3 regions of the Mesorhizobium sp. WSM4310 genome follow, and region 2 is predicted to be linked to each of the others. Evidence: riboswitches for the same ligand, from Rfam matches in the RefSeq annotation. Region 2 holds a riboswitch; each other region holds the start of a gene.
What was found. A riboswitch is a leader RNA that binds a small molecule or an ion and turns the genes downstream of it on or off. The one in region 2 is predicted to bind cobalamin.
Positions count from the first base shown of each region.

Region 1: it holds a riboswitch for cobalamin, as region 2 does, so the genes downstream of both, FJV80_RS05240 (CbtB domain-containing protein) here and FJV80_RS11880 (DUF1636 family protein) in region 2, are expected to answer to the same signal.
Region 3: it holds a riboswitch for cobalamin, as region 2 does, so the genes downstream of both, bluB (5,6-dimethylbenzimidazole synthase) here and FJV80_RS11880 (DUF1636 family protein) in region 2, are expected to answer to the same signal.

Region 1 covers NZ_VFTA01000003.1:71,927-79,683, reverse strand. Annotated here, with positions in the region: gene FJV80_RS05255 (DUF1624 domain-containing protein) at 1-108, opposite strand, end outside; gene FJV80_RS05250 (MFS transporter) at 317-1,516, shown strand; gene FJV80_RS05245 (aromatic ring-hydroxylating dioxygenase subunit alpha) at 1,520-2,695, opposite strand; cobalamin riboswitch at 2,827-3,025, shown strand; gene FJV80_RS05240 (CbtB domain-containing protein) at 3,058-3,237, shown strand; gene FJV80_RS05235 (CbtA family protein) at 3,253-4,050, shown strand; gene cobU (bifunctional adenosylcobinamide kinase/adenosylcobinamide-phosphate guanylyltransferase) at 4,043-4,558, shown strand; gene cobO (cob(I)yrinic acid a,c-diamide adenosyltransferase) at 4,560-5,174, shown strand; gene FJV80_RS05220 (hypothetical protein) at 5,199-5,513, shown strand; gene cbiB (adenosylcobinamide-phosphate synthase CbiB) at 5,531-6,502, opposite strand; gene cobD (threonine-phosphate decarboxylase CobD) at 6,501-7,547, shown strand; gene FJV80_RS05205 (tyrosine phosphatase family protein) at 7,544-7,757, shown strand, end outside.
Region 2 covers NZ_VFTA01000008.1:171,737-179,493, reverse strand. Annotated here, with positions in the region: gene FJV80_RS11890 (substrate-binding domain-containing protein) at 1-788, shown strand, start outside; gene FJV80_RS11885 (class I SAM-dependent methyltransferase) at 962-1,609, shown strand; cobalamin riboswitch at 1,817-2,023, shown strand; gene FJV80_RS11880 (DUF1636 family protein) at 2,114-2,512, shown strand; gene FJV80_RS11875 (ABC transporter ATP-binding protein) at 2,509-3,297, shown strand; gene FJV80_RS11870 (ABC transporter substrate-binding protein) at 3,345-4,292, shown strand; gene FJV80_RS11865 (iron ABC transporter permease) at 4,292-5,341, shown strand; gene FJV80_RS11860 (phosphatidate cytidylyltransferase) at 5,424-6,359, opposite strand; gene FJV80_RS11855 (lysophospholipid acyltransferase family protein) at 6,359-7,021, opposite strand; gene FJV80_RS11850 (hypothetical protein) at 7,018-7,461, opposite strand; gene FJV80_RS11845 (phosphatase PAP2/dual specificity phosphatase family protein) at 7,458-7,757, opposite strand, start outside.
Region 3 covers NZ_VFTA01000001.1:346,822-354,578, forward strand. Annotated here, with positions in the region: gene ribB (3,4-dihydroxy-2-butanone-4-phosphate synthase) at 1-932, shown strand, start outside; gene FJV80_RS01655 (MFS transporter) at 991-2,214, opposite strand; gene FJV80_RS01660 (TetR/AcrR family transcriptional regulator) at 2,334-2,942, shown strand; gene FJV80_RS01665 (hypothetical protein) at 3,035-4,018, shown strand; partial or broken gene bluB (5,6-dimethylbenzimidazole synthase) at 4,192-4,770, opposite strand; cobalamin riboswitch at 4,871-5,051, opposite strand; gene FJV80_RS01675 (histone deacetylase family protein) at 5,172-6,098, shown strand; gene FJV80_RS01680 (exodeoxyribonuclease VII small subunit) at 6,102-6,353, shown strand; gene FJV80_RS01685 (DUF2277 domain-containing protein) at 6,453-6,719, shown strand; gene FJV80_RS01690 (pirin family protein) at 6,759-7,679, shown strand.

The sequences.
Region 1 (7,757 bases), on a different contig from region 2:
GAAATGGTAGCTCGCCATGGCCAGCAGCGCGATGCCGCGCACGATGTCGATGGCGACGATGCGCCTGGATGGCTCCGGAACGGGTGCGGTCGGCGTATGGATGGTCATGGTCTCGCGATCTGATTCAGCCCCGCGTGAGAACTATCACGGTTGGACCGGACAGAAGAAGCCGGGGCGTTGGATCAAGCGACGCTTTAGGCCAGTGCCGGGAAGTCGTTGACCGACTTCGCTTTTCACGGCCTATGCGTCGGTTTCCTCTTAATCGTCCGGGAACGGCCAAGGCAGATTTGGCCGGTGATTCTGCTTTGGGGAAGCAATGTCCACCCATGTGCGCCATCCAATCTGGCTCCCGGCCCTCAGGGCCGCGGATGCGCGCACCTTCGCCTCGCTTTATGCGGTCGAATCCTTTGCCCGCGCCACGGTGTCGAGCGTCATCCCGATCCAGGCCTACGAAATCCTGCACAATGAGCAGATCGTCTCGATCCTCTACACCATCGTGGCGCTGCTCGGCCTGTCGGTAACCTTGTTCATGCCGATGCTGATCCGCCGCTTTGCCCGGCGCTGGGTCTACACCGCAGGCGCCTGCCTGCTCGCCATCGGCTCGCTGTTCTTCGTCACCCACACGCTGGCCGGGCAATTGGCCGGGATGCTGTGCCGTGTCATGGGGGCCAGCGCGCTTTCGATCACGCTCAACCTCTACATCATGGACCACATCCGCAAGACCGACTTCATGCAGGCCGAATCGCTGCGCATGGCGTGGTCGATGTTTGCCTGGACCGGTGGGCCGACACTCGGCATCTTCCTCTACACGCGCTTCGGTATCTATGCCGCGCATGGTGCGGTGGCGGTGTTCGCGCTAGCGCTCTTGGCGCTGTTCTGGACCTATCGGCTGGGCGACAATCCGTCGATCCGGCCCGGCAAGACACGGCCGGCCAATCCGCTCGCCAATATCGGCCGCTTCGTCGCGCAGCCCAGATTGAGGCTTGCCTGGCTGATCGCCTTCGGCCGCTCCTGCTTCTGGACGACGTTCTTCGTCTATGGGCCGCTGTTCATGGTGATCACCGGCGAGGGCAAGCTGGCCGGCGGCCTGCTGGTTTCGGCGGGCAACGCATTGCTCTTCATGGCGATCTTCTGGGGCAAGGCCGGAAAACGCTTTGGCGGCCGGCGCACCATGACATTCGCTTATTTCGCCATGTCGGCGATGCTTTTGGCGGCAGGCACGGTCGGAGAGAGCGTCCCGCTGCTCACCGGCGCGTTCCTGCTGTGCGGCGCCTTCTTCACCATAGCGCTCGACGCGCTGGGCTCGACCGCCTTCATGCGTTCGGTGCGCTCCTATGAACGGGCGCAGATGGCGGCGGTCTACCGCACCTATCTCGATTTTTCCGAACTGACGCCGCCGCTGGTCTATTCGGTGGTGCTCGCCTTCTTCGGGCTGGGCTCGGTGTTCGTCACGCTTGGTCTGCTCGCGGCGGTTTGCGGTTTTGTCACGTGGCGATACCTGCCGAAGTCACTGTGAGGATCACGGCTTTGGTGCAAGCGCCGCGTGGCGCTCGCGCACCCAGTTGTGGAAACGGTGCAGGTCATACTCCTCGGGCATGAGCACGCCGGCCCGGTGGCGCATCGAGCGCAGGCCCTTCTGGTTGACCTCGCAGATGGCGGCGTCCTCTTCCAGCACCTGTGTGCCGAAGGCGACGATGTTGTCGATGTCGGTCGCGGCCAGCGCCTCGGGCGCGAACAGCCATTCGGCGACAAGCTGCGTCTGCTCGGGACCGAGCGGCACCAGGCGTACCGTCCTGATATAGTCGACATGACCGACGATGAACATCGAGGGCAGGCTGGTGGCGTAGGTCTGGCCGGCGGCGCGTTCGGCCGGCGTCAACCCGGAGAAGACCGGCCCGTGCGTCTGGCCGTCGCGCGACCAGGTCTCGGCGCCGGCGCGCAGGCCGCCGGAAAATTCCGGCGCGTCATTGTCGGCGTGGCGCGTCCATTCGGGATCATCGTGCCGGCTCATCAGGCCGCGGCCATAGATCGGCACCAGCCGCGACAGGTCCTTGTGGATGCCCGGGCAGTGCAGGCACTCGTTGAAGTTTTCCCAAAAGATCTTCCAGTTGCAGTGCATCACCTTGCGCAGCACATGGCCCGATACCAGCGTTTCCAGCGGCCAGTTGCCGAGATCGCCGGAGGCCGGGTCGAAGGAGGCCTGCGCGGAGCCCGCCGCATCCTCCTGCAGATTGATGAAGACGAAGCCGCGCCACACCGAGAGCGCGACGCGGTAGAGCGGATGGTCGGCCTTGTCGAATCCATCAGGCAGCGATTTAGATGGCACGCGCACGAGGTCGCCGCGCAGCGAATAGGACCAGGCATGGTAGGGGCAGGTGATCAGCCGCGCCTTCAGCCGGCCCTCGCTCTCCTGGCAAAGCTGCGAGCCACGATGGCGGCAGGTGTTGTGGAAGGCACGCAAAGCGCCGGTGTCGTCGCGCAGCACGATGATGTCCTGCGTGCCGATGCGGAACCGGCGGAAGGCCAGCGGCTTTGCCAGATCGGCCTCGCGGCAGACGAGCAGCCAGTTTCTGTACCAGATGGCGTCGAGGTCGAGCTGGTAGCTCTCACCGTCCCAATAGGCCGATGAGGGCAGGGTCGGTTCGGCCTGGGTCAGGCCATTGTAAGGGGCGCGCTCGCTGGCAGTGGGCTGCATGGCTGGCTTCCTGTGAAGCGGTCAGCCGACACCCAGCCAGGAGAATTGTCAATTGTCGCGCCTGGAAACGGCATGGCGCAATCGCGCTGTTTGCCGGCGGAATTTGGTTTGCCGCGTGTCGCGATTTTCCCTATAGTCATGCAGTCGTCGGTTCCGTTTTGGAGCCAAGAGGGAATGCGGTGCGGGCGAAATTCTTGCCCAATGCCGTGGCTGCCCCCGCAACTGTGTGCGGTAGTCCTCTCCATATGCCACTGAAGATTCGTCTTCGGGAAGGTGGGGAAGGGCGCTGATCCGTGAGCCAGGAGACCTGCCGACGACGGCAAAACTGACAGGCCCTCGGGTGGAGGGTGAAAGGACAAGATATGAATACCGCTTCCGTCTCCCTCGGCGCCTCCGTCTCCTCGCAGTCGCGCTTCATGCAGCTGGCGCTTGCCGCGCTGCTCGGCACGTTCATCATCGGCTTTGTCGGCTTCTCGCATATCGATGCGGTCCACAATGCGGCTCACGACTATCGCCATTCGATGGGTTTTCCCTGCCACTGACGAAGGCCTGACATCATGAATTTGTTTCGCAACGTCGTGTTCATCGCGGCGATCGCAGGGCTCGTGGGGGGCATTGCGCTCGCCTGCATGCAAGCCTACGCGACCGACCCACTGATCCTGAAGGCCGAAGTCTATGAAAAGGCCGGCGGCGGCCATCACCACGACCACGCCGCTGTTACCACAAACGACAACGCCATGAGCTCGGCCGTTCCGGCTGACAATGCCATGAGCGGCGCGGCCCCGGCTCCTGCGGAGGCGGCCGCCCCGGTCGAGGACGAAGGCTGGGCTCCGGCCGACGGTTTCGAGCGCTTCGCCTTCAATGTCCTTGCCAACATCGTCAGCGGTATCGGTTTTGCGCTGATCCTGGTCGCTGTCTCCGAATTCATGGGCGGTATCGGCAACTGGCGGCAGGGTGTCTTCTGGGGCCTAGCTGGCTTCGCTATATTCACTTTGGCACCTGGGCTCGGCCTACCGCCGAAACTGCCGGCAATGCCTGACGCCGATCTCTTGCAGCGCCAAATCTGGTGGACTTTGACAGTGGTGGCGACTGCCGCCGGCCTTGGGCTGATCGCGTTCCGCAAGTCACTGCCTCTTGCCCTTCTTGGCATTGCTCTTATCGTGGCGCCGCATATCGTTGGCGCGCCGCAACCCGATAGCTTCGTGACGCCAATCCCCGAAGGCTTGCATCACCAGTTCATCGTGGCCTCAACGCTCACCCGTCTAGTGTTCTGGCTGGTGCTCGGCGCTGTCGTCGGCGTTGTGCGCGGACGCTTCACCGGCACCGCGACCAGCCTGCGCGACAGCTTTGCCTGATCGAAGCTCGCTGACCTTCATCATCGGCGGTGCCCGCTCCGGCAAGAGCGCGCACGCCGAAATCCTGGCGACGGCCTTGCCTTCGCCATGGATCTACATCGCCACGGCGCAGGCCTATGACGACGAGATGCGCGAGCGCATCGCGCTGCACCGCTCGCGGCGCGGCGCGGGCTGGATAACAGTCGACGCACCGCTTGACCTTGCCGGCGCGCTTGAGGCCTTGCCCGACAACCGGCCGGTGCTGGTCGACTGCCTGACGCTGTGGCTGACCAATCACATGCTGGCCGATCACGATCTCGAGCTGGAATGCCGGCGGCTGAGGGACGTGCTGTCGCGGCCGCGCGGGCCGTGGTTCGTGGTGTCCAATGAAGTCGGCCAAGGCATCGTGCCCGACAATGCACTGGCGCGCCGTTTTCGCGACGACGCCGGACGGCTCAACCAGCAAGTCGCGGCGATCGCCGACACCGTGCTGCTGATGGTGGCGGGGCTGCCGCTCAAGGTGAAATGACATGACCGACATCGACAATAAGGACGAGGAACGCCATCGCGCCAAGATGGCCAAGCGCAAGGCGGTGCAGGACGCCGAGGTGGCGGCCAAGACGATCGAAAAGGGGCTGCTGATCGTCAACACCGGTCCGGGCAAGGGCAAGACTACGGCTGCCTTCGGCCTGGCGCTCAGAATGCTCGGCTACGGCAAGCGCGTCGGCGTCGTGCAGTTCATCAAGGGCAAATGGCATACCGGCGAGAAGGATGCGTTTGCCGCTTTCGGCGACCGCGTCGTCTGGCACGCAATGGGCGAGGGCTTTACCTGGGAGACGCAGGATCTGAAGCGCGATATCGCTGCCGCCGAGGCTGCCTGGACCAAGGCGCTGGAGTTGATCGCCGATCCCTCGATCAGCCTTGTCGTGCTTGACGAACTCAACATCGCGCTGCGCTATGATTATCTCGATCTCGACAAGGTAGTTGCGGCGCTGAAGGCGCGCCGCGAGGGACTGCATGTCGTCGTCACCGGCCGCAACGCCAAGCCGGCGCTGGTCGAGGCGGCCGATCTGGTCACCGAGATGGGCGTGACCAAGCACCATTTTTCGGCAGGCGTGAAAGCGCAGCAGGGGATCGAGTTCTAGTCGCTTGGCAAGCAGGAGCGTTGTTTGGAACAAGCTGTAATCGTCTATCTTCGTCTCAATGACGGTCAGTTTGGAACGCCGCGAGAGCACGAATCCGTTCGCGCGTTGGAGGAACGGCTAGAGCAAGCCATTGGGGGTGGTTCGGTCGGAGAGTTTGACGGCGATTTGTTTGGTGAGGGTGAGTGCGTCCTCTACATGTACGGGCCAGATGCTGAACGACTTTTTGTCGTGATCGAACCTATATTGAAATCGTCTCCCGTGGCTGCCGGCGGGTATGCGATCAAGAGGTTCGGCGAGGCAGCTGATCCAAGCGCAAAGGAAGTCCGCGTCACTTGGTAGGTTGGGTTTCGATCTACTCAGGCCAGAATGACGACGACCGAAACCACCCCAAACAGCGCGATCAGCAGATAATCGGCGACGCGGTAGAGTTTCAGTGCCTGCCTGATGTCGTCGCTGTCGACGTCGCGGCGGCCGCCTTCGCCCATGAAGACGTCGTCGACCATGATGCCGCCATAGCTGCGTGGCCCGGCAAGCGCCAGGCCGAGCGCGCCTGCCATGGCCGCTTCCGGCCAGCCGGCATTGGGCGAGCGGTGTTTTTTTGCATCGCGCCGCACCGCCTGCCAGGCACTGCCGGGATCGGCGCCCTTGACCAGGGAAGCCGCCAGCACGATCAGCAGCGCAGTCAGCCGTGACGCCGGCAGGTTGATCCAGTCGTCGAAACGCGCCGCCGCCCAGCCGAAAGCCTCGTGGCGCGGGGTGCGATGACCGATCATCGAATCGGCGGTGTTGGCGGCCTTGTAGGCGGCGCCGCCGGCGAGCCCGCCGACACCGGTCCAGAAGGCAGGGGCGACGATGCCGTCGGAAAAATTCTCGGCCAGGCTCTCGATCGCCGCGCGGCAGACGGCGGCGCGGTCGAGCGCTTCGGGATCGCGGCCGACTATGCGCGAGACGGCGACCCGGCCCATGGCGAGGCCGCCCGATTCGAGCGAGTCAGCCACGGCCTCGACGTGTTCGTAGAGGCTCTTCTGTGACAGCAGCGATGTCGCCAGAAGGGCGGCAATGAAAAACCCCAGCGGAACGAACCAGAGCAGGACAAGCTGCACGCAAAGGCCGATCACCGCCGGCACCAGCACGATGACCAGCAGCGCCTGGACGCCACGTTGGCGACGCAACGCGTCGGGATCAGTGGCGCGGTTGAGCCTCAAGTCGAGAAAGGATATCAGCCTGCCGAACCACGTCACCGGATGGCCGATGGCGCGGAAGAGCCAGTCCGGGTAACCCAGGACAAATTCGACGGCCAGTGACAGGAAAGCGATCAGGACTGACATGAAGCTTCTTGATGGAGCGGTGGACCATGGTGGGAGTCTTGGCCGGGCGAGGGCGCTTTTCCCCAGCGCTCCTCTGCCGTTCGTCGACCTTTCGACCGGTATCAATCCGCACTCCTACCCGCTTTTCAACCTGCCCGCCACCTCGCTGTCGCGATTGCCGGAAGCGGGGCGGGCGCGGGAGTTGACGGAGATCGCGGCCAGTACCTATAGCGCGCCGTCGCCGGCCAATGTGGTCGCGGCGCCCGGCACGCAGATCCTGCTGCCGCGCGTGGCCTCGCTGGTCAGGCCCGGCAAGGCATTGGTGCTGGGGCCGACCTATGCCGAACATGCGCGTGCCGCGGCGATCGCCGGGCATCAGGTGAGCGAAGTCAGCGATTTTGCCGCACTGGCGGACGCCGACCTTGCCATCATCGTCAATCCGAACAATCCCGATGGTCGCGTCATCGAGCGCGACCGGCTGCTGGCATTGGCCGCCGGGCTGCGCGCCAGAGGCGGGCTGCTGGTCGTCGACGAGGCGTTCATGGATGTCGGCCCGCGCCAGCACAGCCTCGCCGGCGACGTCGATCAGGGCGGCATCGTCGTGCTGCGTTCCTTCGGCAAGTTCTTTGGCCTGGCCGGGCTGCGGCTTGGCTTCGCGCTTTCCGATCGCCCAACGGTGGAATTGCTGCAAAGGCAATTCGGGCCGTGGGCAGTGGCCGGTCCAGCGCTGGACTATGGCATTCGCGCGCTTGCCGATATTGGCTGGCAGGACGCGATGCGGGCATCGCTCGCCGAGGCAGCCGCGCGGCTGGACGCATTGTTCGGCCGTTTCGGCGTGCCGGTCGTGGGCGGCACCACGCTGTTTCGCTATATCAGTCTTCCGGATGGCGCCGGCCTGTTTTCGGCGCTTGGCGAGAGGGGCATTCTGCTTCGCCACTTCAACGACCGGCCGTTTGTGTTGCGGGCCGGCCTGCCGGGGAGCGAGGTGGAATGGGAGCGGCTCGAATCCGCCCTTGCCGAATGGGCGGCGCGGCGCGAGGATCAATCGAAGGGCTCGAAGCAATGATCCATGTCTGCTCGCTGGCAAAGGTCGAGGAAACAGTGGCAAGGACCGGCGCCGACCGCATGCTGTCGCTGCTCGCCGCCGGAACCGAGGTGGTGCGACCGGCCTCGATCGCCCGGGAAAACCATCTGCATGTGGTCATGCACGACATAGCGGTGGCGCAGGACGGCATGACCATGCCTGGCGAGGAGCATGTTCGCGACGTGCTCGATT
Region 2 (7,757 bases):
CGGCCAAGGCCGTGCCGGGCTTCACGCTGCAGATCGCCGACGGCGCCGGCAACGTCAACACGCAGACCTCGCAGGTCGACAATTTCATCACCCAGAAAGTCGATCTGCTGCTGATCTCGCCCTTCGAGGCGGCACCGCTGACGCCGGCGGTGAAGCGCGCCATGGATGCCGGCATCCCGGTCATCGAGCTCGACCGCAAGACGGTCGGCGATCCCGGCAAGGACTACACCGCCTTCATCGGCGGCGACAATTACAAGATTGCGCTCGAGGCCGGCAAATACACCGCCAAGACCTTGCTGCCGGATGGCGGCGAGGCGGCGGTGCTGGAAGGCTTGCCGAGCTCGACGCCGGCGGTGGAGCGGCTGAACGGCTTCAAGGACGGCGTCAAGGGGAATGCCAAGATCCAGGTCGTCGCCGAGCAGGCCGCTGACTGGGTGCCGGACAAAGCCCAGACCGCCTTTGCCGCCATGCTGCAGGCGCATCCCGACATCAAGGTGCTCTATGCCTCCAACGACATGATGGCGGCCGGCGCGCTGCTTGCCGCCAAGGGAGCCAGCAAGGACGTCAAGATCATCGGCACCGACGGCCTGCCTGGACCGGCCGGCGGCATCGAGGCCGTCGCCAAGGGCGACTGGGCGGCAACCTTCACCTACCCGACGGGTGCGAAGGAAGCGATCGAGATGTCGAAGAAGATCCTGCTCGACTGCTCGACCTCGGTGGAGCCGACGGTAACGGTCGAGACGACGGCGATCACGGCGGAGAATGCCAAGCAGCTGATGGGGAAGTGAAGGGCGATTAGAGCTCGGCGCTGAGGTTGAGACAGCAGGGCCCCGCGCGGGGCCTTGCTTTTTTGCTATTGCTAGATCTGGTCGTGCTCGTGCCAGCTTCGGCCCGCCACCCCAGTCGCTTACTTTGCGTTTAGCCCCGTCATGTAAGGATCCGTAATCCCAAGGGGGCGCGAATGCTGGATAATTACGAGGCCGACCGGTTTGGCGTGATTCACCAGATCGACGTCACACCGATCAAATACGACAAGCAGTACATTTCCTATTACGAGGATCTGAGCGACCGGACCATCAAGCTCGGCTATCAGCGGCTTGGCTGGGTGCTGGGGGTCACCGGTGAGATACCTCGATCCGTGCTGGAGATTGGTTATGGCACCGGCACCTTTGTCGAGGCCGCCAAAATTACCGGGGTTGCCGACTGTGCCGGCTGCGACATCACCAGATTTCCGCTGCCCGAGGGCGTCCGCTTTGTCGATTGGGACGAGGCGCTCGCCGGCTCGTGGGATCTCGTCGCCATGTTCGACGTGCTCGAGCACATTCCGGATCTGGGTTTCCTCGCCCGCCTTCAGAGCCGCCACCTGGCCATCGCCGTCCCTTACTGCCGCTGGCGTGAACTCGGCGCCGACGGCGAAGCGTGGTTTCGGACGTGGCGCATGCGTCTGCCTAACGAGCACCTGCACCATTTCGACCGTGACTCGCTGGTGGCGCTCCTCGAGCATTACGGCTTCGAATGCGTGACGCTGAATTGCTTTGAAGACGGGATCAGACTGCGGCCGGGCGAAGCGGGTCCGAATATTCTGTCAGGCTTTTTCAGAAAGCTATAGGCCGGTTCCTCGGCGACCGCGGCCAGGTGTCATGCCTCCTGCCTGGTGACCGCTCGCGGCTGAAAACCGCAGCCGCGCCGAAGCCGCATTGCGCGACGACAGGGGTTGACATCGCCGCGAAACATCGCTTCAAACGTAATGTTATTACATATGGAGCATGTGGCGACGGCGTCGCAAAAAACTCATTGCGATGCGATCGACGGAAATCTACGGTGGGTGCGTGATGGTCCCCGCGCCGAAAGGCAAGGGGTGAAAAGGGAACACGGTGAGACCTCAAAAGGTCGAGGCCGTGGCTGCCCCCGCAACTGTAAGCGGTGAGCAAGATCCGACATGCCACTGGCCGGCAAGGCTGGGAAGGCTGGATTGCGCCGAGACCCGCGAGCCAGGAGACCTGCCATCAACTGAGTTGACCGGACGGGGTGTGCCGGGAGGAGGCGTGGACGTCGGTCTTGTCGGCCGGCTCGCCAACATCCTTCCGTCGCCAGTTTTGAAAGTGACGGAAAGTTGGACGGCGCCATCGATCATCGTATCATCGTGTGCACGCTTTGCCGCGACGTTCCGACCGGCATCAGGTCGGGCGAAAGCCTGTGCGTCGATTTGCGCTCCCGGCTCGCAGCCTGCCATGAACCCGCCGTGGCGCATGGCTTCACGGTCGAAGGCGTCGAATGCATGGCGGGCTGCGCGCGGCCGCTGACGGTGGCCTTCCAGGCGCCGGGCAAGGCCTCCTATCTCTTCGGCTCCATCGACGCCGAGGCCGACGCCGGCGATCTCCTGCGATTTGCCCGACTTTACGCCTCGCTCGCCGACGGCTGGTGCAATTCCGGACAACGTCCGCCGCGACTGGCCGGCAAGACACTGGCCCGCATTCCCGGGCCGGCCAAGTTTCCGGGCAACAGCCGATGACAATGCCACTCCTCGAAGCGCGCGACCTCAGCGCCATGGTCAATGGCCGGCATCTGGTCCACGCCGTCAGCCTGTCGGTGGCCTCGGGCGATCGCCTTGCCATCATCGGCCCCAATGGCGCCGGCAAGACCACGCTGCTGCGCATGCTGTCGGGCATGCTCAGGCCAAGTGCGGGCGAGGTGAAGCTTGGCGGGCGCCGCCTGGACCGTATCGCGACCGCCGAGCGGGCCCTGCATATCGCCGTCGTCGGCCAGACCGACCAGCCGGACCCGCGGCTGGCGGTGATCGACTATGTCGAGCTCGGCCGCGTCCCGCATGCCGGCCTGAGACGCAGGAGCGAGGAGCGCGACATCGTCGTCGACGCGTTGCGCCGGACCGGCCTGTTGCCGCTGCTTGGCCGCACCATCGGCTCGCTGTCGGGCGGCGAACGCCAGCGCGCCCAACTGGCGCGCGCCATCGCGCAGCAACCGAAAGTGCTGTTCCTCGACGAGCCGACCAACCATCTCGATCCGCGCGCCCGCGGCGAGCTGCTCGAGCTCGTGGCCGGCTTCGGCATGACGGTGATCGCCGTGCTGCACGATCTGGCTCTGGTGGCGCCCTTCGCCACCAGGGTCGCGGTGATGAACGAGGCGCGGCTGCATGCGCTGGCGGCACCCCGCGAAGCGCTGACGCAAAAGCTGATCCGCGAGATTTTCGGCGTCGACGTGTTTCGCCTGCGCCATCCGACCGAAGACCGCGAACTCACGGTGTTCGATGTTCCGAACCGCGCCGCGCCGCCATCCTGATCGAGCCCATCCCTCATCCGACACTGTTCAGCCAAGGAGCAAAATCCGTGAAACGCCTCGCCCTGTCGCTCGTCTTCTTGCTGCTGGCCCCGGCAGCCTTCGCCTTCCCGGTCACCGTCGACAGCTGCGGCAAGCCGCTGACCTTCGACGCGCCGCCCAAGCGCGCCGTCATCCATGATCTCAACATGGCCGAAATGGCCTTCGCGCTGAAGCTGCAGCCGTCGATCGTCGGCCTGACCGGCATCACCGGATGGTACAAGGTCGGCCCCGAGTTCAAGGCCGAGCAGGGTTCCATCCCGGAACTGGCGCCCAAATACCCGACGCTCGAAAACCTCGTCGCCGTCGAGCCCGATTTCTTCTTCGCCGGCTGGTACTATGGCATGAAGCCGGGTGGCGACGTGACGCCCGACACGCTCGCCCCGCACGGCATCAAGACCCTGGTGCTGACCGAAAGCTGCGTCCATCTCGACAAGAACCGTCCGGCCGCCTCGATGGACCTGCTCTATGGCGATGTCGAAAAGCTGGGCAAGATCTTCGGCAAGGACGCGGACGCGGAGAAGCTTGTCTCCGGCTGGAAGGCGCAACTCGCGGAAATCATCGCCAAGGTTGGCGACCGCAAGGGGACGCGGGTATTCCTCTATGATTCCGGCGAGGACAAGCCGTTCACATCAGGCAAATTCGCCATTCCGAGCGCCATGATCGCGGCGGCGGGTGGCGACAACATCATGGCCGACATGGACACCAGCTGGGGCAACACGGACTGGGAAACCGTGGCGTCGCGCAATCCGCAGTTCCTCATCCTGCTCGATTACCAGGATGGCGGCGGCTACAAGAAACTGCTCGATTTCTTGAAGGCGCATCCGGCGATGAAGGAGACGGACGCGGTCAAGAACGAGCGCTTCGTGGCGCTGCGCTATGCCGAACTGACGCCCGGGCCGGCAAACATCGAGGCGATCGGCAAGATCGCCAGGGCGATGCATCCGGAAGCGTTCTGATGCTTGTTGCCCCTGGGCATAAATCCGGCGCGCTTTCGGGACACAAGGCATTCGCGCTAGCGATGGTGGCGGGCACGATGGCGATCGTCGCCCTCGTGCTGCTGTCGATCGCCTATGGTTCGACGCTGATCCCACTCACCGACGTCATCGCCTCGCTTGGCCAGGCCGTTGGATTGAACGAACACCAGGTGTCTGGCCCGGTCGGCAAGATCGTCGTCGATCTCAGGCTGCCGCGCACGATCCTGGCGGTGTGTGTCGGCGGCGGCCTCGGCATAACAGGCGCGTTGCTGCAGACGGTGACCCGCAACGATCTTGCCGATCCCTTCCTGTTCGGCCTGTCGTCGGGGGCGGCGGCCGGTGCCGTTTCCGTCATCACCGTCTTTGGTGACACTTTCGGCATCTGGACCTTGCCGGTCGCTGCCTTCACCGGCGGCATACTGGCCGCCTGCATCGTCCTGCTGCTGGTCGCGCGGGTGAGGGGGCAGGGACCCGAACGGCTGATCCTCGCCGGCCTTGCCGTCTCCTTCCTGTTCACGGCCTTGACCAACTATCTGGTTTTTGCCGGTGACCAGCGCGCCGCCCATTCGGTGCTGTTCTGGACGATGGGCGGGCTCGGGCTGGCGCGCTGGGACAATGTCTGGCTAGGCGCCTTGGGCGCCGGCACGATTGCAGCCTACGGGCTGTGGAACCACCGCAGGCTGGACGCCTTCCTTGCGGGTGAAAGTGCCGCCGAAAGCCTTGGCGTGCCGGTGGCGCGGATGCGCAGGGCGACGTTTCTCGTCGCCGCCTTTTCGACGGCAATTCTCGTCTCGGTTGCCGGCGTCATCGGCTTTGTCGGGCTTATGATCCCGCATCTGTCGCGGCCGCTGGTCGGTCCCTTGCATCTGCGCCTGATCGCCAGCTGTGCGCTGTTCGGGGCGGTGCTACTGCTGGCAAGCGATCTTCTGGCGCGGACCCTGCTGCCGCCGCAGGAACTGCCGATCGGCATCATCACCAGCTCGCTCGGCGCCCTCTTCGTCGTCACGCTGGTCGTGAGAAACCGGCTCTGACCGCAAGAGCAATTTCAGGAAAAGTGTGAAGCGGTTTTCCGTCCGGAATTGCGTTAAAACAAAGAGGCCAGAGCTTGCCGTCTCAGACCGTCCAGAAATAGCGCACGATGTGAAAGAAGATGGGGGCAGCGAAGATCAGGCTGTCGGTACGGTCCATCATGCCGCCATGGCCTTCTATCAGATGGCCCCAGTCCTTGACGCCCTGGTCGCGCTTGATGGCCGAGGCGACCAGCCCTCCCAGAAACCCCATCGAACAGACGACGAAGGCGACACACGCCGCCTGCAGGGGCGTGAATGGCGTCACGAACGACAGCAGAGCGCCGAGCAGGCTCGCCGACACCACTCCGCCGATCAGGCCCTCCCAGGTTTTCGACGGCGATACGGTCGGCGAAAACCGGTGTTTTCCGAACAGCTTGCCGAAGATGTATTGCAGCACGTCGCTGCCTTGCACGACGATGACCAGGAAGGCGATCAGCAACAAATTGCGGCCTTCGAAGCCCGGCACGTCGAGCGTCAGCAGCGCTGGAACATGGCTGACGCAATAGACGGAGATCATCACCGCCCATTGCTGCGCGGCGATCCGCTCGAGAAAGCGTTCGGTGTCGCCATGCAACGCGGTGATGGCCGGCATCAGCAGGAAGCAATAGACCGGAATGAAGATGACGAAGAGCCCGTACCAGGCGGTCCAGACCAGCCAGTACTGAAACGGGATGATGATACCGAACATGCCGAGCAGCACCCAATGGTCGCTCCGGCTCGTGTGCGTCAGCGTCACGAATTCGCGCAGCGAGGCGAAGGAAATCAGCGCGAACAGGATGGTCAGGCCGTACCGGCCGAAGAAGAAGGCGACCGTCATCAGTGCGACCATCACCCACCAGGCATTGATACGCTGGGTGAGATTGACCAGAGTCGAGCTGAGTGGCTTCGGCGCCCGTGCCGAAAGTATCGCGGCCACGATGCTGGCGGTCGTCAGCACCGCCAGCAGGCCGATGATCAGGATGGAGATGTCGTGGCGCATCAATCGTCTCGTTCGGGACGCGGGTTGAGCGCCAGAAGCGTGGCGTGGGCTCGCTCGAGAAAGGCGCGCCGCTCTTCGCCGGGGGCAATCGCCACCGGCGCGCCGAAGACGACGCGGCATAAAAGCGGGACCGGCAGGAACTGGCCCTTGGGCAGCACGCGCGACATGTTCTCGATCCAGCACGGGATCAACTCGACCTGCGGCCGTGCCATCGACAAATTGTAGAGCCCGGAGCGGAAAGGCAGCAGCGGCTCGTCGGTCATGTTGCGGGTGCCCTCGGGAAACAGGATGAGCGAATGGCCCTGGTCGAGAACCGACAGCATGATCTCGATCGGGTTTTCCTCGGGCTTCGTCCATTGCCGGTTGATGAGCACGGACGACAGCATGTCTTCGGCGATGAAGCGGCGCAGCCGCGATTTTCCCCAATATTCGCCGGCAGCCACGGCATGGGTGATCGCGCGCTCCTTTTCGTTGAGGCACGCCGACAAAAGGATGAAGTCGCCATGGCTCGTGTGGTTGGCGAAATAGATGCGCTGCTTGTCCGACGGCAGACTGCCATTCCAGATCGGACGCACCCCGGTCACCACCCAGGCAAGCGCCGAGAGGCCGACGGAGGTCGCCGTCTGCAGCAGGGTGAAGGTCTTGAGCGAGAGCTTGTTCATCGCGGCGCCCAAAATCCGGCCGCCAGAAGCATCGCCACGAACAGGCCAAGGGCTATGCGTTGCCTGGTCAGCAGCCGGCGCGTGCCGGCCATGCGTTCGTCGAGCGAACGTGCGGAAGGCGGCAGCGGCTTCAGGCGCATGCGCGCCAACATGTCATCCACCGCGGCGCCGGCGGAAGCCTCGTCGTCATGGCTGGCCATCAGCCGGAACAGCAGCGCGTCGAATGCCAGCAGGGCCGACAGCGCCAGCACCGCAACCGCGCTGACGGCAGCGAGCGACAGCGCCACGGCCGCGGGCAAGGTCTCGAAGGCGCCGCGCGCCCGGGCGGCCAAGGGCGCCAGCATGTTCGCGGCCAGAACGAGTGCGGCCGGCCACGCGGCCTGCCGCATCAACAGGTGGGCGAAGCGATCGGTGCTTTGCTGATAGGCATTGCCGGTCATGATGCCGCCCGCTCCGTTGCCCCGACAAGATGGACCGGCCGGCCGGCGTCGCTCAGCATCTCGCGGGCCAGGGCCGGTGTCCTGGCCCTGCCGCTCGCCACCAGCCATTCGGCAACGACGCCGGCGCTGCGCTGGAAACCGAGCGCGCAGCAGACAAGCACCGTGCCGTCGCGGCGCGCTTTCTCCAGCGCGCCGGCTGCCTGCTGCTGCATCATCAACGGCGGCGGCAACAGGTCGACCATCGGAAAGGCGATCCAGCGGCAAGTCGCTCCCGCCGGCCTTTCAAGTTCGGCGGC
Region 3 (7,757 bases), on a different contig from region 2:
TCGTCTGCACGCCGATGCCGCGCGAGGAAGCCAAGCGGCTCAACCTGCAGCCGATGGTCGCCGACAATGATTCCGCCCACACCACCGCCTTCACCGTCAGCGTCGATTTCAAGCATGGCACGACGACGGGCATTTCGGCTGACGACCGAACGCTGACCGTGCGCAACCTCGCCAACGGCAATGTCGGCGCCTCCGATTTCGTCCGCCCCGGCCACATCTTCCCGCTGATCGCCCGCGAAGGCGGCGTGCTGATGCGTTCGGGCCATACCGAAGCGGCGGTCGATCTCTGCAAGCTCGCCGGCCTGCCGCCGATCGGCGTCATTTCCGAACTGGTCAACGACGACGGCACCGTCAAGCGCGGTCCGCAGGTGCAGGCTTTCGCCGAAGCGCATGGCCTGAAGCAGGTGTCGGTCGCCGACCTCATCGCTTACCGCCAACGCAAGGAAACGCTGGTCGAGCGCGTCGCTTGCTCCGATATCGACACGCTTGGCGGCAAGGCGCAGGTCTTCACCTACACGCTGCCCTGGGACACGATGCATCACGTCGCAGTCGTGTTCGGCGATATACGCGATGGCGAGGAAGTGCCGGTGCGTCTGCATTCCGAGGATGTGGTGACCGACGTCTTCGGCACCAGCCATCGCCTGGACGGCATCATGAAGGCGATGGGCGAGCGCAAACGCGGCGTCATCGTCTATCTCAGAGAGGGCTCCGTCGGCGTCGCGCACCAGGAGCGCAAGCGCCCGCTGAGCGGTGACCGCGAGGATCACGAAGAGGCCCGCCGCCGTGAGAATGAATGGCGCGAAATCGGCCTCGGCGCACAGATCCTGAAGGATCTCGGCATTTCCTCGATCAACCTGATCGCCTCGCGCGAGCGTCATTATGTCGGCCTCGAAGGGTTTGGCATCCACATCGCCAAGACCGAGATCCTCTAAGATATGTTCGAGATTCAGGTCAGGCCGGCCTGACCTGAATCTCGACATATGCTGGCTGTCACTCGGCCGGAACGGCGGCTGCTTCGCATCCGTCCAACTCGCATTTATGCGTGGCCAGGATGCGCTGGCCGAGCAGCACGGTGGCGAGCGCAATCGTGCCCGATGCCACCGAGACCCAGAACCCGTTCTGGGCGCCGAACGCATCCACCACGGCGCCGGCGGCGAAGGAGCCAAGCGCCATGCCGATGCCGATCCCGGTGGTCACCCAGGTGATGCCTTCGGTCAGCATCGCTTCGGGGACATGCCGCTCAATCAGGCCAAAGGCCGTGATGAAGGTCGGCGAGATCGCCACGCCGCTGATGAAGACGGTCAGCGCCAGAAGCGGCACGCTGTTGGCGGTGAGCGGCAGCAAGGTGCCGAGCGCGACCAGGGCGACCGCGATGGCGAGCTGGCGTTGCAGTGGTGCCTTCAGGTTGAGCGCGCCGACAATGATGCCGAGCACGAACGACCCCAGCGCGTAGACGCCGATGACGAGGCTGGCGGCGCCGGGCTGGCCGAGCTCCTTGGTGATGGCCACCGTGCTCACTTCCGTCGTCGCGAAGGTCGCACCGACGAAGATCAGGGCAAAGGTGATGACCTGTACCGGCCGCAGGCGGATCGCCGAGCCGCTCGAGCCATGGTCCACCGGGCGCACCTGCGGCTCGGTCGATCGCTGCAGGATGAACGCGGTCGAGCCCAAGGCGAGGAACAGAGTGCTCGCCAGCATGCCCGCTTCCGGAAACAGGGCGGCGCTGAGGCCGACCGACAGCGATGCGCCGGCGATATAGACCAGTTCATCCGCCGCCGATTCGAAGGCGAAGGCGGTGTTCATCTCGGGCCGACCCCGGAAAAGCTCGGTCCAGCGCGCGCGCACCATGGCCGGCATGCTGGGCATGGCCGCCGCCAGCAGCGCCGACACGAACAGCGTCCAGACCGGCCAGTCCTGATTCGCGGCCGCGACCAGCGTGATGAAGGCGAGCACGGAGATGACTGTCGTGGGCACGACGATCCGCGTCTGGCCAAGGCGGTCGACCAGTCTTGATATTTGCGGCGCCAGGAATGCGTTGGCCAGCGCGAATGTCGCCGAGACAGCACCCGCCAGCCAGTATTCGCCACGCGTCTGCGACAGCATCGCCACGATGCCGATCGGCGCCATGGCGATCGGCAGGCGCGCCATGAAGCCGGCGGCCGCAAAGCCCCTCGCTCCAGGGGCGCGGAAGATTTCCGAATAGGGGTTTTGCATGGGGTTCCTCGACAAAGGGCGGTTCGACAATTACATACGAAGCGTATGATCATTAGATAGAGCATACGCGACGTATGTCAATTGGCATACGGAACGTATGGGAATAGGACCAGACGGAAATGCACAGACCCCGCAAGGAAATGATCGCCGAGACGCGCGCCAAGCTGATCGCCGCGGCCCGCCAGGCCTTTGGCACGATCGGATATGCCGAAGCGTCGATGGATGATTTCACGGCATCGGCCGGGCTGACGCGCGGCGCCCTCTACCACCATTTCGGCGACAAAAAGGGACTGCTGGAGGCGGTTATCGCCGAAATCGACGGCGAGATGGCTGCTCGGGTCAATGAGGTCGCGTCGAGAGCGCCGACCCGCTGGCAGCATTTCGTCGACGAGTGCACGACCTATATCGAAATGGCGCTGGAGCCGGAAATCCAGCGCATTATGTTCCGCGACGGTCCGGCCGTACTGGGCGATCCCGCGCAATGGTCGAATGCCAATGCCTGCGTCGGTTCAATGACCGATCATCTGACCGCGCTGCAGGGGGAAGGGGTGGTCGTCCCGGGCGTCGACCCCGAGACCGCCGCGCGGCTGATCAACGGGGCGAGCAGCCAGGCGGCGCAGCGGATCGCCAATTCGAACGACCCCGAAGCGACGTCGAAGATCGTGGTTGCGGCGTTCAAGCAATTGCTCGAAGGACTGCTCAGAAAACCAGCGTCGAAACAGAGCTAAATCCCCGTTGCGCACCGCTGTCCACCGCTCATGATTGACAATCCTCGGGGTGAGCGCATCCTTCCCAGCCATCTCTGAGGGGAGATTCGGGCATGTGGGATTTCGATATCGGCAGGTCGGTGTCCATCATGATGCGGACCTGGCCTTTCATTGTCTTTCGCATGATCGTCTATTTCGGCATCACGCTTGCCTATATCGTGGCGACCGGCACGGGAGCGTCGGTCGGCTATGGCGTCGGCCATATCTCCACGGATCCCGACGGGCCGATGTCCTTTGCCCTGTGGGGCGGCGTGGTCGGCTTCGGCGTGGTTTCGATCGCCGTCTATTGGATCCGCGAATATATCCTCTACGTCGTCAAGGCCGGCCATATCGCCGTGATGGTCCATCTGATCGACGGCCGGGATGTCCCCGACGGCCAGAACCAGATCGCCTATGCCAGGCAGGTCGTGACCGAGCGTTTCGCCGAGGCCAACATCCTTTTCGTCGTCGACCAGCTGGTCAAGGGCGCCATCCGCGCCATCACCGGCCTGCTCGGCGGCATCGCTGCTTTCCTGCCCATTCCGGGCCTGAGCGGTCTGGTCTCCTTCATCAACACGGTGATCCGCCTGTCGCTCACCTATGTCGACGAGATCATCCTCGGCTACAACATCCGCATCAACTCGTCCTCACCCTTCGAGACGGCGCGGCAAGGCGTCGTGCTCTACGCCCAGAACGGCAAGACCATGGTCAAGAACGCCGTCTGGCTGGCGGTCATCATGTGGGGCGTGTCTTTCGTCATCTTCCTGCTGATGCTGGCTCCGGCCAGCGCCGTTCTCTTCATCATGCCCGGACAACTCGCCGGCTGGGCCTTCGTGCTTGCCATCGTCTTTGCCTGGGCCTTCAAGGCGGCCTTCATCGAGCCCTTCGCCATCGCTTGCCTGATGCAGGTCTATTTCAAGACCATCGCCGGCCAGGTGCCCGATCCGGCCTGGGATATCAGGCTGGCCGAGGCGTCGTCGAAGTTCAGGGAGCTGAAGGACAAGGCGCTGGCCTCCTTTGGTGGCTCGCGCTGGGGCACGGCCGGCGCGACGAACTGATCGGCTGGGCAGGTCGTCGCCGGCGCGACATCGGAGGCGTTGAGGCGGGCCACGGTCGATTTCAGTGGCGCCTCGCCTTGCCCGCAAAAAGTCTCGCTCATGATCAGGTCGGGCAGCGGCAGCCGCCGGCCCCAGCCATGCGTTTCCAGGTCTGGTTTGGATGCGAACTCGGAAACCCGGCCGACGCAGAGATAGGCGACGGGCGTCACATGCTCGGGAATGGCCAGCAGGCTCTTCAACGCTTGCGGCTCGATGATGCTGACCCAGCCGACGCCGACGCCTTCGGCACGCGCGGCCAGCCAGAAATTCTGCACCGCGCAGACCGTGCTGTAGAGATCCATTTCCGGATTGTGCCAGCGGCCCAGTGGCGAGCCTTGCGAGCGCCGACGGTCACAGGTGATGCAGATGTTGAGGGCGCTTTCGCAGATACCTTCGAGCTTCAGCTTGCGGTAGAGCGCCTGTCGTTCCTCCTCGATTTCAGGCAGTTCCTGTTCGCGCGCGGCCAGGAACAGGTCGCGCACCTCTGCCCGTCGCGCGGCGTCGCGGATGACGATGAAATTCCATGGCTGCATAAAGCCGACCGATGGCGCGTGATGGGCGGCAAGCAGAAGCCGCGCCAACACCTCGTCGTCGAGCGCGTCGGGCAGGAAATGGCTGCGCACGTCGCGCCGCGTGAACATGGCGCGATAGACCGCGTCGCGCGCCATCTGGTCAAATCCGTCGCCCCCAGGAGCGGTCATGTGTTCCGGCATCGCTCGTCCCCTTGCGATTGCAATAGTTCCACACCGTCAGAGCGCACTTTGTGCATCCAACTGGACGCAGTTTGCTCTGATGCCAGCCGCCTGACCATGCGGATGACGATGCCTGCCAGGCCGGTCTTCTGGCTCGGGATCAACCCGCGTCCGGTGCCTTCCCGTCATCGACAGTGGCAGTTACCGGCGCGGTCCCCCTCACAGCGTTGGGCACGCCACGGAATTCAACCGTGTTCCCGATTCTCCCGCTCGCGGCGGGCACCAGGCAGTGGCGCGACCTTACGCCGAAGCCTCGGCCGCGCCAATCCCCGCAGCGGCGCCAATGGACGCAGGCGCGATTTTCCCCAGTGATCGAGCCGCAATGCATGGCCATCGCGGCGCCGCGGCACTAGATAGGGAGCATGACAACCCGTCTCTACACGCACCCGATCTTCCTCGAACACATCACGCCGCCCGGCCACCCCGAGCGGCCGGACCGCTTGCGCGCCATCGAGCGCGTGCTCGACGACGAGGCTTTTGCCGCGCTCGATCGTGCCAAGGCGCCGGAGGGCGACGAGGCCACCATCCTCTACGCGCACCCCGCCGATTTCGTCGCCCGTGTGCGTGCCGCCATTCCCGAGGAGGGTATTGCCCGCATCGATGCCGACACCACCGCCAGCCCGAAGAGCTGGCAGGCGGTGATCGCCGCGATCGGCGCCGCCAACGCCGCCGTCGACGACGTCTTTGCAGGCCGCGCCGACAATGTCTTCGTCGCCGCAAGGCCGCCCGGCCACCATGCCGAAAAGACCACCGCGATGGGCTTCTGCTTCTTCAACACGGCGGCGATCGCCGCGCGCTATGCGCAGAAGAAGCATGGCGCCGAGCGCGTCGCCGTCGTCGACTGGGATGTGCATCACGGCAACGGCACGCAGGACATTTTCTGGGACGATCCCTCGGTTCTCTATTGCTCGACGCACCAGATGCCGCTTTATCCCGGCACTGGCGCGAAGACCGAGACCGGCGCCGGCAACATCGTCAACGCGCCCTTGGCGCCGCAGACCGGCAGCGAGGTGTTTCGCGATGCCTTCCTGTCGCGGGTGCTGCCGTCGCTCGACAATTTCGCGCCTGACCTGATCATCATCTCGGCCGGTTTCGACGCGCATCACCGCGATCCGCTGGCCGAGATCAACCTGACCGAGGACGATTTCGACTGGGCGACCGGCCAGCTGATGCAGCGCGCCGCGCGCCACAGCGGCAACCGGCTCGTCAGCCTGCTTGAGGGCGGTTACGATCTGCAGGGACTGGCATTTTCGGTCGCCGCCCATGTCGGGCGACTGATGAAAGGATGAATGATGGCTGGTGAAACCAACGAAGACGTCAAGGCGATGAGCTTCGAGCAGGCACTCGACGCGCTGGAGAAGATCGTCGATGATCTGGAGCGTGGCGACGTGCCGCTCGACCAGTCGATCAAGATCTACGAGCGCGGCGAGGCGCTGAAGGCGCATTGCGACCGGCTGCTGAAGGCCGCCGAGGACAAGGTCGAGAAGATCAGGCTGTCGCGCGACGGCAAGCCGGTCGGAACAGAACCGCTCGACGCGGACTGAGGCACGGAGCAGCCTTTCCGGTTTTTGGACACGATCATGGTTGAGAATTAAGCTCGTCCCGATTGAAACGGCTCCAGGACAAGAGGAGATACGGAAGCGATGTGCAGAAACATCAAGACCCTGTTCAATTTTGACCCGCCCGCAACCAATGACGAAGTGCGCGACGCAGCCCTTCAGTTCGTCCGCAAGCTGAGCGGAACGACACGGCCGTCGAAACAGAACCAGCATGCGTTCGATCATGCGGTCGAAGCCATCGCGGCATCGGCGCGTGAACTCCTCGATTCGCTTGAAACCAACCAGCATCCGCGCAATCGCGAAGAGGTGGCGGCCAAACTGCGGGCAAAGGCGGCGATCCGCTTTGCCTGATGCCGCCAAGTGGCCCTCGACCGCTGACAAGGAGAGTCCATGAGCTTCTTTCCCGGGAAAGACCCTGAAGCCGGCGACGCCTTTGCCAGCGACCAGATCGAGTTGATGGTCATCCCGAACGCCAAGGACATTGGCGGCTTCGAGGTGCGTCGCGCGCTGCCGACCGCCAGGCGGCGGCTGGTCGGGCCGTTCATTTTCTTCGATCGCATGGGTCCGGCGATCCTGCGGGCAGGCCAGGCTCTCGATGTCCGTCCTCACCCGCATATCGGCCTGTCGACGGTGACGTATCTGTTCGACGGCAGGATCAGGCATCGGGATTCGCTGGGCACCGAAATGGTGATCCAGCCCGGCGACGTGAATTTGATGACCGCCGGCCGCGGCATCGTGCATTCCGAGCGCACGCCGGAGGAATTGCGCGGCGCGCCGATGTCGATCTCAGGCCTGCAGACATGGCTCGCCTTGCCCGATGGCAAGGAGGAAGTGGCGCCGGTGTTTGAGAACACCGCTGCCTTGCGGCTGCCCGAGATCGATGCCGAAGGCGTCCGCGGCCGCATCGTCATCGGCGATTTCCAGGGGCAGCGCTCCCCGGTAAGGGCCGATTCCGAGACACTTTACGCCGACCTTAGGCTGGCTCCGGGCGCCAGCATAAAGATTCCGGCCGACGCGGAAGAGCGCGCCATCTACACGCTGGAAGGCGAGGTCGCGATTTCGGGCGACGTCTTTCCGGCAGAGCGGCTCCTGGTGTTCCGGCCCGGTGACGAGATCATCATATCGTCGCAAACCGGTGCGCATTTCATGCTTTTCGGCGGCGCCTCGCTCGGCTCGCAGCGCTACATCTGGTGGAATTTCGTCTCCTCGTCGAAGGAGCGCATCGAACAGGCCAAGCAGGAATGGAAGACGGGACGCTTCGATATCGTTCCTGGAGATGAGAAAGAGTTCATCCCGCTGCCGGAAAGCTGAGGAAATCGGCGAGGGGACCTGATAGATCCGCGTCACCGACACGCATTTACTTTCGCCGGCCGGCGGCTTATCCCGCCG